DNA from 3 places in the Sporosarcina sp. P25 genome. Region 2 is predicted to be linked to each of the others. Evidence: riboswitches for the same ligand, from Rfam matches in the RefSeq annotation. Region 2 holds a riboswitch; each other region holds the start of a gene.
The links. A riboswitch is a leader RNA that binds a small molecule or an ion and turns the genes downstream of it on or off. The one in region 2 is predicted to bind S-adenosylmethionine.
Positions count from the first base shown of each region.

Region 1: linked by a shared signal. The riboswitch ahead of CSV70_RS14525 (O-acetylhomoserine aminocarboxypropyltransferase/cysteine synthase family protein) and the one ahead of metK (methionine adenosyltransferase) in region 2 are both predicted to bind S-adenosylmethionine.
Region 3: linked by a shared signal. The riboswitch ahead of CSV70_RS02965 (bifunctional homocysteine S-methyltransferase/methylenetetrahydrofolate reductase) and the one ahead of metK (methionine adenosyltransferase) in region 2 are both predicted to bind S-adenosylmethionine.

Region 1 is NZ_PDYV01000022.1:25,387-30,531, reverse strand. It holds gene CSV70_RS14530 (glycine betaine uptake BCCT transporter) at 1-1,206, shown strand, start outside; gene CSV70_RS14525 (O-acetylhomoserine aminocarboxypropyltransferase/cysteine synthase family protein) at 1,255-2,535, opposite strand; SAM riboswitch class I at 2,677-2,780, opposite strand; gene CSV70_RS14520 (sulfite exporter TauE/SafE family protein) at 3,325-4,101, opposite strand; gene CSV70_RS14515 (sulfurtransferase TusA family protein) at 4,159-4,386, opposite strand; gene CSV70_RS14510 (MBL fold metallo-hydrolase) at 4,443-5,145, opposite strand, start outside.
Region 2 is NZ_PDYV01000010.1:14,283-19,427, reverse strand. It holds gene CSV70_RS10085 (hypothetical protein) at 175-792, shown strand; gene CSV70_RS10080 (DUF3891 family protein) at 798-1,571, shown strand; gene metK (methionine adenosyltransferase) at 1,614-2,825, opposite strand; SAM riboswitch class I at 3,002-3,121, opposite strand; gene pckA (phosphoenolpyruvate carboxykinase (ATP)) at 3,299-4,891, shown strand; gene CSV70_RS10065 (alpha/beta hydrolase family protein) at 4,971-5,145, opposite strand, start outside.
Region 3 is NZ_PDYV01000002.1:250,251-255,395, reverse strand. It holds gene CSV70_RS02990 (UvrB/UvrC motif-containing protein) at 1-217, opposite strand, end outside; gene CSV70_RS02985 (CtsR family transcriptional regulator) at 229-699, opposite strand; gene bioB (biotin synthase BioB) at 1,060-2,061, opposite strand; gene CSV70_RS02975 (biotin transporter BioY) at 2,061-2,660, opposite strand; gene CSV70_RS02970 (hypothetical protein) at 2,790-2,987, opposite strand; SAM riboswitch class I at 3,152-3,263, shown strand; gene CSV70_RS02965 (bifunctional homocysteine S-methyltransferase/methylenetetrahydrofolate reductase) at 3,346-5,145, shown strand, end outside.

The DNA of each region.
Region 1 (5,145 bases), on a different contig from region 2:
ATGGGAATCGGACTCGTGTTCTACGGGGCGGCCGAACCTCTTTCGCATTACGCAGTAAGTCCTGCTACAGAAGCTCCTGAAACAAAAGCTGCTTATAAAGAAGCAATGCAGTCGACATTTTTCCATTGGGGTTTCCATGCTTGGTCTGTATACGGTATGACCGCTTTAGTATTGGCATATTTCCAATTCCGCAAAGGACAACCTGGATTAATCTCCGTTACACTTCGTCCAATTTTTGGTGATCGAGTAGATGGAAAGCTCGGCACAGTCATTGACGTCTTCGCTATTTTTGCCACCGTTTTCGGTGTGGCGACATCACTTGGCTTTGGAGCTGTCCAAATAAACGCCGGGCTCAATTACTTATTCGGTGTATCAATAGGCTTCTGGTCCCAATTCTTTATCATTGCAGTGGTAACAGTATTATTCCTTATATCTGCGTGGAGTGGACTTGGAAAAGGAATTAAAATTTTATCCAATGCCAATATGATTTTAGCTTTGGCATTGTTAATTTTCATGATCGTGCTTGGACCAACTTTATTGATTTTCAACATGTTCACGGATTCCATTGGTGGCTACCTGGAAAATCTCATACGTATGAGTTTCCGTACTGCACCGCTCACTCCTGAAAATCGTACTTGGCTAAATGGGTGGACTCTATTCTACTGGGCTTGGTGGATAGCTTGGGCACCATTTGTCGGGATGTTCATTGCCCGCGTATCAAAAGGTAGAACGATTCGCGAGTTCATGATTGGCGTGCTAGTTGTTCCTACTGTGTTGAGTATGATCTGGTTCACAGCATTTGGTACGACAGCAATTGAAACGCAAAAAGCTGGAATTGTCGACTTGGCTGCAAGTGCAACTGAACTGACAATCTTTGAGATGTTCAGCGAATTGCCTTTGTCATTCGTCATATCAGTCATTGCCATTTTGTTGATTACATCGTTCTTTATCACTTCAGCGGATTCGGCTACATTTGTGCTCGGCATGCAGTCGTCATATGGTTCATTGACTCCACCAAATAATTTGAAAGTTGTATGGGGCGTAATTCAATCTGCCATCGCCATCATTCTATTATATGTCGGAGGATTGGATGCACTGCAAAACGTCATCATTATTGCCGCTTTGCCATTCTCCATCATCCTCATTATGATGGTCGTCTCGCTGTTCAAATCACTAAAAGATGAAAAGAAACGAATAAAGCGTTAGTAGAGAAAAGAACACCATCGCACTAGCGACGGTGTTCTTTTTCATATATTAGTTTGCCACTTTTTCGATTGCTTGCTTCAAATCCGCAATAATATCCTCTGCTGACTCCAACCCTACAGATAAGCGAATTAGCTCTTCACTAACGCCTGAGTCTTTCAAGTCTTCCACAGACAACTGCTGATGAGTTGTAGATGCCGGGTGAATGATTAATGACTTCGCATCTCCCACATTCGCTACATGAGACCAAATTTCTACATTGTCGATTACTTGTCTTCCTGCATCGCGTCCACCTTTAATACCGAATACGATAATTGAACCATAGCCATTTTTTAAATATTTATTTGCCAATTCTACTGTTGGATGATCTTCTAGACCTGTATACGTCACCCATTCTACTGCCGGATGTTCTTGCAGGAATGCAGCAACTTTTTGTGCGTTTTCATTGTGGCGAGGCACGCGCAAATGAAGTGTTTCCAAACCTTGCAACAAGTTGAATGCACTATCTGGTGACAGACATGGGCCGAAGTCTCTCAGCAATTGTACACGTAATTTCGTTGCGAAAGCTGCAGCAGCTGTATCGATTCCGTACCGTAAGCCATGATAGGATTCATCCGGCTCTGTAAAACCAGGGAACCTACCTTGCGTCCAGTCAAATTTCCCTGCATCAACTGCCACACCACCGATTGTCGTACCGTGTCCGCCAATCCACTTTGTCGCGGAATGAATAACTACATCGGCACCATACTCGATCGGATTTGATCCATAAGGAGACGGGAATGTATTGTCTACTAACAATGGAAGTCCATTTTCATGTGCGATGTTCGCAACGGCTTCTACGTCAAGAACTTGCAAACTTGGATTACCGATTGTTTCTGCAAACAACGCTTTCGTTTTATCCGTAATAGCTACTTCAAAGTTCTTTGGATCTGACGCGTCAACAAACTTCACTTTGATGCCATAGCGGGGTAATGTCACAGCGAATAAGTTGTATGTACCGCCGTAGAGATTGCTGGCTGCAACGATTTCATCACCCGCTTCAGCAATGTTCATAATAGAGAATGCAATTGCCGCCATTCCCGAAGACAGGGCAACTGCCGCTGATCCGCCTTCTAGCTGGGCTACACGCTCTTCAAATACGGCTACCGTCGGATTCGTAATTCTTGTATAGATATTGCCCGCTTCTTTCAAAGCGAATAAGTTTTGTGCATGCTCCGTGTCTCTGAACACATAAGAGGTCGTACGATGAATCGGCAACGCACGTGAGCCTGTTTCCGAATCTGGCTTTTGTCCTCCATGTAATAATATCGTTTCTGGCTGTAATTTCGTCATAACCATTCCCCTTTTTTCGTGTATTGATGGAACACCGAAATTCCTAGGACTAGACAAGAAAAACGCAAGACGACGATTAGCAATATATAGAAAAAAGCCTTCTTCCATAATAAGAAGAGGGCTCTGCTTTCGCTTATTCCTCCCTTATCTTCCAAACTACTGAAAGTTTGTAGGAAGTAGCACCTTTGCTTTTGCCGGTTGCCGGGCATCACAGGGCCTAATCCCTCCGCCGCTCTTGATAAGAGTGTGTCTATTCGTTTTCCATCGTTGAAAAATAGTATACGGCTATTCCTAGTCTATTGCAAGGTAATTTAATGGAATGTTTCGAAATCTGTATTTCCTTTAATATCTTGCAATGAAAGTAATAATAGTGAAGACACCGTTGATCGACGTTCCAGGCGGACGCTTTCCCGAGGGCGTGGCTTGAGCCAAGCGAACAGCGAAGGGTTCGCTTTGCCGTATTTCTGTGTACTTTGCAGAAATTAAGGCATCTATCCAGGGTCTCAAGACACACGCTGATCCTCCGGGAGTCGCCGCCTTCCACTTACGATCAACTAGTTTACTACCTTGATTATTTTAATGTGTAATGATTTATACATTTACTAAACGAAGTCGTCTTCCAAGCGGTGACGTAGTAATGAGACAGAGACAGGCGTATTTCTTGTCTGTAGCTCATTGCGGGAGCCACCTGCTAGATCAGAAGTGAGTTTAATGATGTTTCCACTTATGACTTCACCAAAAAATCGCCAGCACATGTTCGTTGAACGATGTGCTGGCGATTGTGCTTGATTAGAATATGTCCCACCATATTTTCACGGCCGAGGCGATGATCAATACGGCTAGAATGCTTTGTAATACTTTGGTGTTTACTTTCCGGCTCACTTTTACACCGATCGGAGCCGCGATGATGCTTGCGATGATCATTACGAGAGCTGGGCCATAAGGTACTTGCCCTGTTAAGAGCTTGCCTGACGCCGAGCCCACCGATGATAACAGCGTAATCGCTAGTGATGTAGCGATTGTGACGCGTGTGGGAATTTTTAGTACTACGAGCATAATCGGGACCATGATGAATGCGCCGCCAGCTCCGACGATTCCAGCTGCCAATCCAATGATAAAAGCCGCACTCGAAGCTATGAAACGATTGAATGTAATTTCATCAATCGGCTGATTGTCGAGGCCTTTTTTCGGAATAAACATCATAATAGCTGCCATGACAGCTAGAACACCGTAGATCACGTTGACGGTAGCTTCTGAAAGCATACTGGAACCAGCACCGCCAAGGACACTGCCAACTAATACACTGATTCCCATATAGAGAACGAGTGGTTTCAAGATCAAATTACTCTTTCGATATGCTAAAACTCCTGAAAGTGATGCAAAGAAAACTTCCACTGCCGTAATACCGGATACTTCATGTGGTGTAAATGCAGGAAAGCCAAGTAATGCAGGAATAAATAGCAACATTGGATACTTGACAATTGCGCCACCAATTCCCATCATACCCGAAAGGAATGAGCCCACAAATCCAATAAGGAAGATCGTGATAATAAATGGAATAGTCATGATGTCCTCCCTTCTTCCAGACGAAAGAGGGAGACAGTTATTCCCTCTATCCTCAGTTTATCCTTTTTGGATCCAGAATTTAAAGACATCAGACTCTTGTTGCTGATCTTTTATTTCATGATTACCAGAAGTAGCCCACGCTGTCAGGTCGGACACCGATCCTTTATCTGTCGTATGAATCTCAAGAACGTCTCCTGTTTGCATATCCTTCATTGCTTTCTTTGCACGTACGATCGGCATTGGACATGCCAGGCCTTTTGCATCTAAAAATGTTGTTGTACTCATATATATCTTCTCCTTTAAATTTGTTTTTTGTTTTCCATATGAATTAAATTAATTATTTACCGTACCGCACAGCGATTCGGACCAATCTCCATCTCGCGTTGCGTTTCCTCGTCAGGCTCGATTTTCCCCATGTTCATCTGGCGAATTTCCTGATATGCGTTAGGCTGTGGAGGCAAGTTCCCCGTGACTAATTCCCTGAACTCACTTTCATCCTCAATATTCAAACCGTGATTTTGCTCATACAATACACCGAGCTTTTCCGACACACTACCGTCTTCATTCAACTCATCTATAAGCATGAAGTGAGCCGGTAGGACTGTTAAATCCTTCGATAATTCTTTATAGCGTCGATACAAAGAATCACGCAAGTCGCCTACCCAATCTTCTGCTAAACCTGCTAAGTCAGGACGTCCAATCGAATCAATGAACAGAATATCACCTGTCATCAAATAGCTGTCGTCTACGATAAAAGAAGTCGAACCAATCGTGTGTCCTGGCGAATAAAGCGCTTGAATATCGATTTTCGTATCACCTACCTGAATAGACATATCATCCTCTAATGCAGCATATTCAAATTCTACCTCTTCGGCATCTTTCGGTGGCAGCCAATACGTCGCACCTGTGGTTTTTGCGATTTGACGACCACCTGAAATATGGTCCGCATGCAAGTGAGTATCGAATACGTTTGTAATCTTCACACCGCGTTGCTTGGCAAAGTCAGTGAACACATTTGTCATACGTGTTGCATCAATGATTGCC
Region 2 (5,145 bases):
ATGTATTCGATTAATACTTTATAATTTCCCGCTCTTACGTAAATTAAACATGACTTCTTAAAGTATGTTTATAACACTGTAATACCAAAACGATTGATTTCGGGGAAAATGGGTATTTTACTGTTAGAGCTATTGAATCATTATAGGAAGAACTTATAGAAGGAGTCGACAGATATGTTCGGTTTAGCGGATCTCCTTAGCTTAGTCATTTCAAGTTTTATCATTTTACCTGTCGTTACGTTTATAAGGGAAGCTGGCTATTTTATAATTAGTGGTCTCTTCGGCGTGAAAAATGCCAGACTAACTATTGGTTCTGGACCTAGACTTTTTAAATTCGGTGTTTTAGATATACGAAAATATTATCATGTAAACAGCTGGTTTACTTTTGATTCAGTAAAAAGAAAAAGTAATTTCGCATATATATGTATATATGCTGGGCCGATTTTGATTAACGTGGTCGTGGCAGTCACAATTAATGCGCTGATAGCGAATGGATTTTTTGAAGACTCCAAAACATTTTGGAGCCGTTTTATATTCTACGCCTTCTATTTCGTTTTATTTGACTCCATTCCAATGAAAACCGTAAATGGCAAACCGAATAACGGTATGATTATTTATGAACTTCTTCGGTATGGCAAACGCATTGATTTCAATGAAGAACCCCTGATTCTCGGTACAACAGAAGCAGAAGAAATGTATCAGGAAGAAATGAAGAAAATTGAAAAGGTAAAAGAAGAAATTAAAGAAGAAATCATAAAAAATGATAGCGTTCCCCCTGAAAAGAAAGGATGAGCAAGATGATTGTACGTGAACACGAGAAAACATTCAGCTTTGTGCAGCAACATCATCATGGACACCTCGCCGGTGAATTAATGAAACACTGGAAGAAGGATATGTTTCCTGATGATCAATGGCGTCATTCCGTATTGACTGCCATTAGTAACCACGACATCGGCTGGGCTCCTTTTGATAAACAGCCTTTTTGGAATGATGCGAAGTCGGCACCTTTTCAATTCACTGACTTCCCCCTGCTCCCTAAAACAGTACTTTATCGCCAAGGAATTGATGATGTAGAACAGATGGACCAATATGCAGCAATGCTTTGTAGTCTTCATTATGAACAGTTTATACAGAGTAACAACGAAAAAGAGGCTAAGCTATTTATCAAGGGTGAACAGAATCGTCGTGAACGATTGTGTAAAGAAATCGAGGGTTTTGATAAGGATTTATTTGAAAAGCATTTTGCTTTGCTTCAGCTTGGAGATAACTTTTCCTTATATTGTTGTGTGAATGATCCAGGTATCGACAAAGCGAATGAACATGTATTCTTTCGCGACGGCATTCCTTCTACAAGCATTTTCCATACATTACCGGTAGGACGAATTGGGATATACTTTGCAGATCAGCACACTGTTAAAGTGGAAAATTATCCTTTTAGTTATTCATTTGACGTTGAAGTAAAGCAAAAGACTGTCTTGAAAAAAGATATTGAGGATCACGGATTGCAAGTAGCTTATGAAAAGGCTGACTATGAAGTAATTCCTTTTCATTTTACGCCGTCAAATAAATAAAAAATGCAGAAAGAAGAAATAATTTCCTCTTTCTGCACTCCATTATTGCTTCACACGTACTTTACTTGCAAGTTCTTTCAACGCTTCCACTTTATCCGTCTGCTCCCATGGCAATTCGATGTCAGTGCGGCCAAAGTGACCGTACGCTGCTGTTTGTTTGTAGATAGGACGACGTAGGTCGAGCATTTTAATAATGCCTGCCGGTCGAAGGTCAAATAATTCACGTACGAACTCTACTAATTGAGTTTCGGATAGTGTACCGGTATCAAATGTATTGATCGAGATAGAAACCGGGCTCGCTACTCCAATAGCGTACGCCAACTGAACTTCACAGTGCTCAGCCAGTCCAGCTGCAACGATATTCTTTGCAACATAACGTGCTGCGTAAGAAGCAGAACGGTCCACTTTCGTAGCATCCTTCCCTGAGAATGCACCGCCACCATGACGGGCATATCCACCATACGTATCGACGATGATTTTACGTCCAGTCAGACCGGAGTCTCCTTGAGGTCCACCCACAACAAAGCTGCCAGTAGGATTAATGAAGTATTTAGTATGCTCGTCCAATAAGTTTTTTGGAACGACTGCATCAATCACAACGTTCTTTATATCCTTCTCAATTTGCTCGAGTGTCGCTTCAGGATGATGTTGTGTAGAAATAACGATTGTGTCGATTCGCACAGGATTATTATCTTGATCGTATTCTACCGTCACTTGTGTTTTTCCGTCAGGACGTAAATAAGATATAAGTTCTTCTTTACGCGCTTGTGCCAAGCGATGTGCCAATTTATGAGAAAGGCTGATGGGTAGAGGCATTAACTCAGGCGTTTCATTACATGCATATCCAAACATTAGACCTTGGTCTCCTGCACCGATTGCATCCAATTCTTCATCTGACATAGAGCCTTCGCGTGCTTCGAGTGCCACGTTGACACTTGCAGCGATTTCAGGTGACTGCTCATCAATGGAAGTAAGTACAGCGGACGTTTCGTAATCGAAACCGTATTTCGCACGAACATACCCGATTTCCTTAACAGTATCACGAACAACTTTTGGAATATCCACATACGTTGTCGTAGTAATTTCTCCCATTACTAATACGAGTCCTGTTGTGATACTCGTTTCACATGCCACACGCGCATTTGGATCTTCCGTTAGGATTGCATCTAAAATTGCGTCTGAAATTTGGTCGCACATCTTGTCAGGATGGCCTTCTGTAACTGATTCTGATGTAAACAGTCGACGGTTTGTCATGTTGTTTCCCCCTATATTAAGCATCATGATACGGTACTCTCATAAGTCCCTGGTAAAGTTCCACGCCTAGACGTCAAGCATATACCATAAGGATTCAGGGCTAGACAATATAAAAAGCCCTCCACTCATATTCAATCCATGAGTAAAAGGCAAAATTTCACGCGCAGCACCTTTCACTCTTATCGTCCAAGGAATTAAACCTTGCTTCAGGTTTGGCACCTTCGCGTTAGACTTGCGTCTATTGCAGGTTGCCGGGTTTCACAGGGCCTGTACCCTCCACCAACTCGGGATAAGAGTATCCGTTCATGTCACATCGTATTAAAAAGTTTGGATTTTGTCAAATTATTTCTCCTAAATCACTTGAGTTTTCCATTAGTATAGATTAATATTCTTAATGTGTTATACTATTTACGAATTAGGATATTCTCATCAAGATAAAAATAAATCGACTACGCAAAGGACGGTATGTAAACATGATATCTGCAAAAATTGATGATAGTTTAAAAAGTCTTCTTAGTGGAAGCAACGTGACGATCCAAGCGTCTGTGGCGGAATTAACGGAAAAAGCAGTAGCAAGAGGCGAAGCTAAACTTTCTGCCGACGGTGCGATCACTGCACGTACAGGTAAATATACAGGACGCTCACCTAAGGACAAATTCATCGTTGAAGATGCAGTGTCTAAGGATAAAGTAGATTGGGGTAGCACGAACAGTCCGATTTCAGAGGAGATCTTTGATTCATTATACACGAAAGTCATCGATCATTTGAAGAAAAAAGATGAACTCTTTGTATTTAAAGGGTTTGCAGGGGCAGATAAAGACTCTCAATTGTCTATCCAAGTAATTAACGAATTAGCTTGGCAAAATCTGTTCGTTCACCAACTATTCATCCGTCCAACCAAAGAAGAATTGAAAGCACATGAATCGCAATTCACCATTTTGGCTGCCCCTTCATTTAAAGCGGATCCAAAAGTGGATGGCACGAACTCTGAAACGTTCATCATTGTATCGCTGGAAAAGCGAATTGTCTTAATCGGTGGAACAGAGTACGCTGGAGAAATGAAAAAGTCTATTTTCTCTGTTATGAACTTCTTACTTCCTGAGCAAGATATCCTATCCATGCACTGTTCGGCAAACGTTGGAGAAGAAGGCGATGTTGCTTTATTCTTCGGTCTTTCTGGAACAGGTAAAACGACACTTTCAGCAGATGCTAACCGTAAACTTATTGGTGATGATGAACACGGATGGTCTGATAATGGCGTATTTAATATTGAAGGCGGATGTTACGCAAAATGTATCAATCTTTCTGCTGAAAAAGAACCTGAAATCTTCGGAGCAATCCGTTTTGGCGCTGTTTTAGAAAACGTAGTACTGGATGAAGAGACACGCATTGCTGATTATGATGATAAATCATTAACAGAAAACACACGTGCTGCATATCCAATCGAAAACATTGATAATATCGTGACACCGTCAGTTGCTGGTCATCCGAAGAACATTATCTTCCTTACAGCTGATGCTTCTGGTGTATTGCCTCCAATCTCGATTCTTTCAAAAGAACAGGCAATGTACCACTTCTTGAGCGGTTTCACTTCCAAACTTGCTGGAACTGAGCGTGGAATTACTGCTCCTGAACCAACATTCTCTACTTGCTTCGGTTCACCATTCCTACCACTTCCTGCAGCTACATATGCAGAGATGCTTGGAAAGAAAATCGATGAGCACGGTTCAAAAGTATTCCTTGTGAATACAGGATGGACTGGTGGGATCTACGGTGTAGGTTCACGTATGAACTTAGGCTATACACGTACAATGGTGCGCGCTGCAATCGCCGGGAAGTTGGACAATGTAGAAACAAAGAAGAACGAAATCTTCGGATTGGAAATGCCTCTTGAAATCGAAGGTGTACCAAGTAATGTTCTACACCCTCGTTACGCTTGGGAAGATCCAAACGAATACGATAAAGAAGCAAACCGTTTGGCTGATGCTTTCCGTGAGAACTTCAAGAAGTTTTCTCACGTTTCAGAAGACATCGCAATCAAAGGCGGACCACCCGTCAGTAAATAATGGCATACGAAAAGGCTGACCCCTCTGGTCAGCCTTTTTACGTCTACATTGTAATCACTTAAGCGGTGGCGGATGCACATCATTGTCGCTTCATCCAATCCACTGCTTTTTTCACAAGTTGTCGATTCATTTCAGGAGGAATATAATGCGTAAAGCCTTCTAAATACCAAGTTTCAAACTCTTTATTCGCATCACGCAATGCATTCTCCAGCAATAAAGCCTGATCAAACGATACATTCGTATCAAGAGTTCCG
Region 3 (5,145 bases), on a different contig from region 2:
ATCTCTCATCGGCTTTTTGTTCTGAGAATAATTCTGATCCGCCCAACCAGTGTGCTAAAAATTGTTGAATTGATAACGGTTCCTGATCCGGACTGAATGAAAATGTTTGCGAGTAAAATGCACATTTATCACATAAATGGCGCTCAGTTTTATCATTTAAGGTCTCTTGTTTAAACACTACAGTAGCTGGTCGTTCTTTACAGTTTTCACAAAGCATTGAGATTCACCTCATTCTATCTCTTCATAAATTAATGTAACTAACATGGCGCGAAGAATACGCGAACGTAACGCATCCCGCTCAGGTAACATATAACGCAAAGTAGCACGGCCCACCGCAGCAAGCATCAACTTAGCTTCACGTTCTGTAATGACTTCTTCTTCAATTAAACGGATGATGACATCTTCCGCCATAGTAGAAGACGCTTCACTCTCTAAAATCTCCAACGCTTGTTCAAGTAAATCCTTTCGGGAGTTGGTACGTACCCTGTAAATCCGGATATAGCCCCCGCCCCCTCGCTTAGACTCTACGGCGTAGCCTCTTTCGACTGTAAACCGGGTTTTGATTACGTAATTGATTTGTGATGGTACGCATTGGAATTTCTCGGCAATCTCATTTCTTTTGATTTCAATAGAAGCGCTATCTTCCTCTTCTATAATCGACTTCAAATATCCTTCTATAATGTCAGAAATATTACGCATCTCGTCACCTCATTTCGCTCGATCTTCTAGTTGACTTTGACTATCTTTGACTTGATTGTATCGCAGAAATTAGGTGGGATGCAATTCATTTGTTTATATGTATACCTTATTACGTCGAAAGAAAACCTATTGCTAGGTTGCCACATTTAGCTAATGATTATTCAATTAGTCTTGAGACAAAAACATGGCGGATAGGTTAGCACCGTTGTCCAACGTTCCAGACGGGTACTTTCTACTTATGGTGAACTACTGTAATCTTTCTATAGTGTATTCTAAACGAATAGTAAAAGACTGAAGAACAGATCCTTATAGTGGATTGTCTTCAGTCACAAAGTATACAAATAATTTTATTCATTTTATTTAAATAGTGATGGGTTCTTTGTTCAAAGGTTCCAAGTCAACTTCGAAGCCCATATCTTCAAGCATTTTTTGATCTTGATCGTTTTCTTGGCCAGCTGTTGTGAGGTAATCGCCGATAAAGATAGAGTTCGCAGCGTATAGGCCTAGTGGTTGTAGGCTTCTTAGATTAACTTCACGTCCACCTGAGATGCGGATTTCTTTGCTAGGATTAATGTAGCGGAACAGACACAGGACTTTTAAGCAGTAACGTGGCTCCAGTTCTGATGTCCCTTCTAATGGAGTTCCATCCACTGCATGCAGGAAGTTTACAGGTATTGAGTCTGCATCCAGTTCGTTTAGGCTACGCGCCATGGAGATGATATCTTGCTTTGTTTCACGCATGCCGACGATGACACCTGAACATGGAGATATGCCTGCTTCTTTGGCAAGTCCTACAGTATTTACCCGATCATCGTATGTATGCGATGTAGTAATACTTTCGTGATGCTCTGCAGAAGTGTTCAAGTTGTGGTTGTAGCGATCGACTCCCGCCTCTTTCAAACGAGTCGCTTGTCCTGGTTTCAAAATACCTAGACAAGCACATACCGTCATGCCTTTGTGTTTCTCTTTAATCTGTTTAACAGACTCAATGACAATGTCCAGTTCACTGTCACGCGGTCCCCGTCCACTTGCTACAATGCAATAGGTGCCCGCTTTATTAGCAGCAGCACGTTCTGCACCTTCTAGTATTTCTTCCGATTTCATCATCGCATACTTTTCGACAGGTGCTTTTGAAATGATGGATTGTGCGCAATACCCACAGTTTTCTGGACATAATCCTGATTTCGTATTGATGATCATATTTAACTTCACTTTATTTCCAAAATAATGCGATCGAATTGAATACGTTGCGTGCAGTAATAATAGTAAATCTTCATCTGGGCTATTTAATATTGCGAGTGATTCCTCATCAGTTAATACATAACCTTCAAGTACTTGTGTAGCCAATCTTTGGTAGTTCATTATAACGTACGCCTCACTTTCAAGTGTTTTGACATTCTAAACGCGAATACGCCTGACAATACAGCAAGAATTAAATCTTTCGGCAGTGGAGGCATCATCCATAGCCAAGCAATCTTATAGGTAAACACGTCGGGTGCAGCAGCCCACATCTTGTACGCAAAATACATCCAACTTGTGCCTAGTATATAGTTGATTGCTGTAGCGACCAATGCTGCGGTAATAAAAGCAGACATGGTGTGTTTTCGCTCTACAATCTTTCCCGCTACATAAGCGATCAGAATAAATGTGAGAATAAAGCCAAACGTCGGACTCAAGATCTGACCGAAGCCTCCAGAAAATTTAGCGAAGACCGGCGCGCCCGCTAGCCCTATTAACATATAAACCGTCATCGATAACGCACCTAGACGACTGCCAAGTAATAGTCCTGATAAGATTGCGAAAAATGTTTGCAATGTGATGGGTACTCCACCAACTACTAAAAACGGCACGAAGGATGTAATATTCGCTCCAATCATCATTAACGCTGCGAACATCCCACTGTAGACAATAGTTAATGCGCTAAATCTACTTACCGGTCGTCTCTCTGTTGCTATTGTCATTACGACACCTCTTTTTATATTAGTTACCTCACAAATAATATCGGTTAACTCATTTATTGTCAACATAATTTATTATTTAGTTAACCAATAAAAGTAGACAAAAAAAGACTGCAGCATCACGCTGACAGTCTACTTCTTCTCATCAATCTGTTCTTCTTTTTCTTTTCGAAACAAAACACTTGAGATTAATCCACTAAATATAGCAGCCGCTATCGTAATGTACACACGCATATCATAAGCAACTTCCTCGTAACTGTTGCCTATCATAATCCAAGCAAGTGTACCTACAAGAACAGCGATTGGAAATGAGTATTTAAAGAATCGCATAATTCCTCACCTTTTTGAGTTGATTCTTGTATTTTATCATATATGCCACAATTTCTCTATGCTCTAACTCCGCACTTTGAACTTCACCAAACGTTCACTTGACGGTATCCAACAAAGCCGCTATGATATGGTTAGAATAATCGAAATAATTGAATAAGAAACATATCTTATCAAGAGAAGCCGAGGGACTGGCCCGTCGACGCTTCAGCAACCAGCCATTTTGGCAAGGTGCTACTTCCAGCAGTCTGTCAAATCGACACACTGAAAAGATGAGAGGGAACTAGTCATTGAGATTACAAAGCCTTCTAATATACTTGAAGGCTTTTTTTGATTAAAAAAAGCAAAGGGAGATGGAATTATGTCATTGCTCGAGAAACTACAAACAAATGTCCTAACGGCAGATGGTGCAATGGGGACGATTTTATATTCTTACGGAATTGATTACTGTTATGAAGAACTAAACATAGAAAAGCCTGAAATTATAGAGCAAATTCACCAAGATTACATCACAGCCGGTGCAGATATTATCCAGACAAACACCTACAGTGCGAACGCAAACAAATTAGCTCGCTACGGTCTAGAAAGTCATGTTACAGAATTCAATAAGGCAGCTATGAAAATTGCAAAACGTGCAGCGGCACCTGGCGGGCAATTTGTGCTTGGAACAATAGGCGGCTTGCGGGGGATACGTAAAAGCGATGCTACATTGGATGAAATAGAAAAAGTCGTACTAGAACAAGCCAATGCATTATTGGCAGGTGATCCTGATGGTCTTCTATTAGAGACGTATTATGACTTTGAAGAGTTATCATCCGTAGTTACAACATTAAAGAAAATCACGGATGTCCCATTGATTGCACAAGTTTCTATGCATGATCCCGGCGTATTGCAGAACGGACTTTCATTAAACGCCGCACTTCATCAGCTCGAGTCTCTTGGAGCAGATATCGTAGGAGTCAATTGTCGATTAGGTCCTTACCACACGATTCAAGCATTCGATAATGTGACATTACCGGAAAAAGCATTTTTATCCGCATATCCAAACGCCAGTCTATTAGATGTTGAGGATGGCCGTATTGTCTATGAATCAGAAGCAGAATACTTTGGACGCGCTGCCGTATTACTTCGTGATCAAGGCGTTCGGCTGATTGGTGGATGTTGCGGGACAACACCTAAGCATATTAAAGCTGCGAAAACACAGTTAGCGCGACTGACACCTATCACAGAAAAGGTTGTACAACCGGCAAAACCTATCGTGATTCATGAAGCGGGTCCTGCAAAACATCAACCTCTTCATGAAAAAGCGAAAACAGAGCGTACAGTAATTGTAGAACTAGATACACCACGCCACTTGGAAACGGACGATTATATCAAAGGTGCAAATATGTTATATGACGCTGGAGTTGACGCTATAACAATGGCAGATAATTCACTTGCTTCCCCTCGCATCAGCAACATGGCGATGGGCTCGATCGTTAAGATGCAACATAATATCCGCCCGCTTGTACATTTAACGTGTCGGGATCACAATCTTATCGGCTTACAATCACATTTGATGGGGCTTGATGCATTAGGTATTCACGATATCCTAGCTGTAACAGGCGATCCGACAAAAGTTGGGGACTTCCCCGGTGCTACAAGTGTCTACGATGTATCCAGCATGGAGTTATTGCAATTGATTAAGAAATTGAATGAAGGGATTTCATTCTCTGGTAAGCCGTTGCGCAAGAAAGCCAGCTTCTCCATTTCAGCAGCTTTCAATCCGAACGTACGTGTAATCGATCGTGCTGTACAACGGCTTGAGAAGAAAATTGAAGCGGGTGCGGACTATTTCATCACTCAGCCAGTTTATACGAAAGAAAAGATTATCGATGTATATGAAGCAACAAAACACTTGGATACACCGATCTTCATCGGTATCATGCCATTGACGAATATACGAAATGCAGAGTTCCTGCATCACGAGGTACCGGGCATCAAGCTTTCAGAAGATGTGTTGGAAAGAATGCGTGAATGCGGAGAGGATCGCGAAAGATCAACTGAAACAGGTCTTGAAATCGCAAAAGAATTGATAGATACAGCGGCACAATATTTTAATGGGCTGTATCTCATCACACCATTCCTGCGCTACGATATGACATTAGAGTTGTATGAGTAT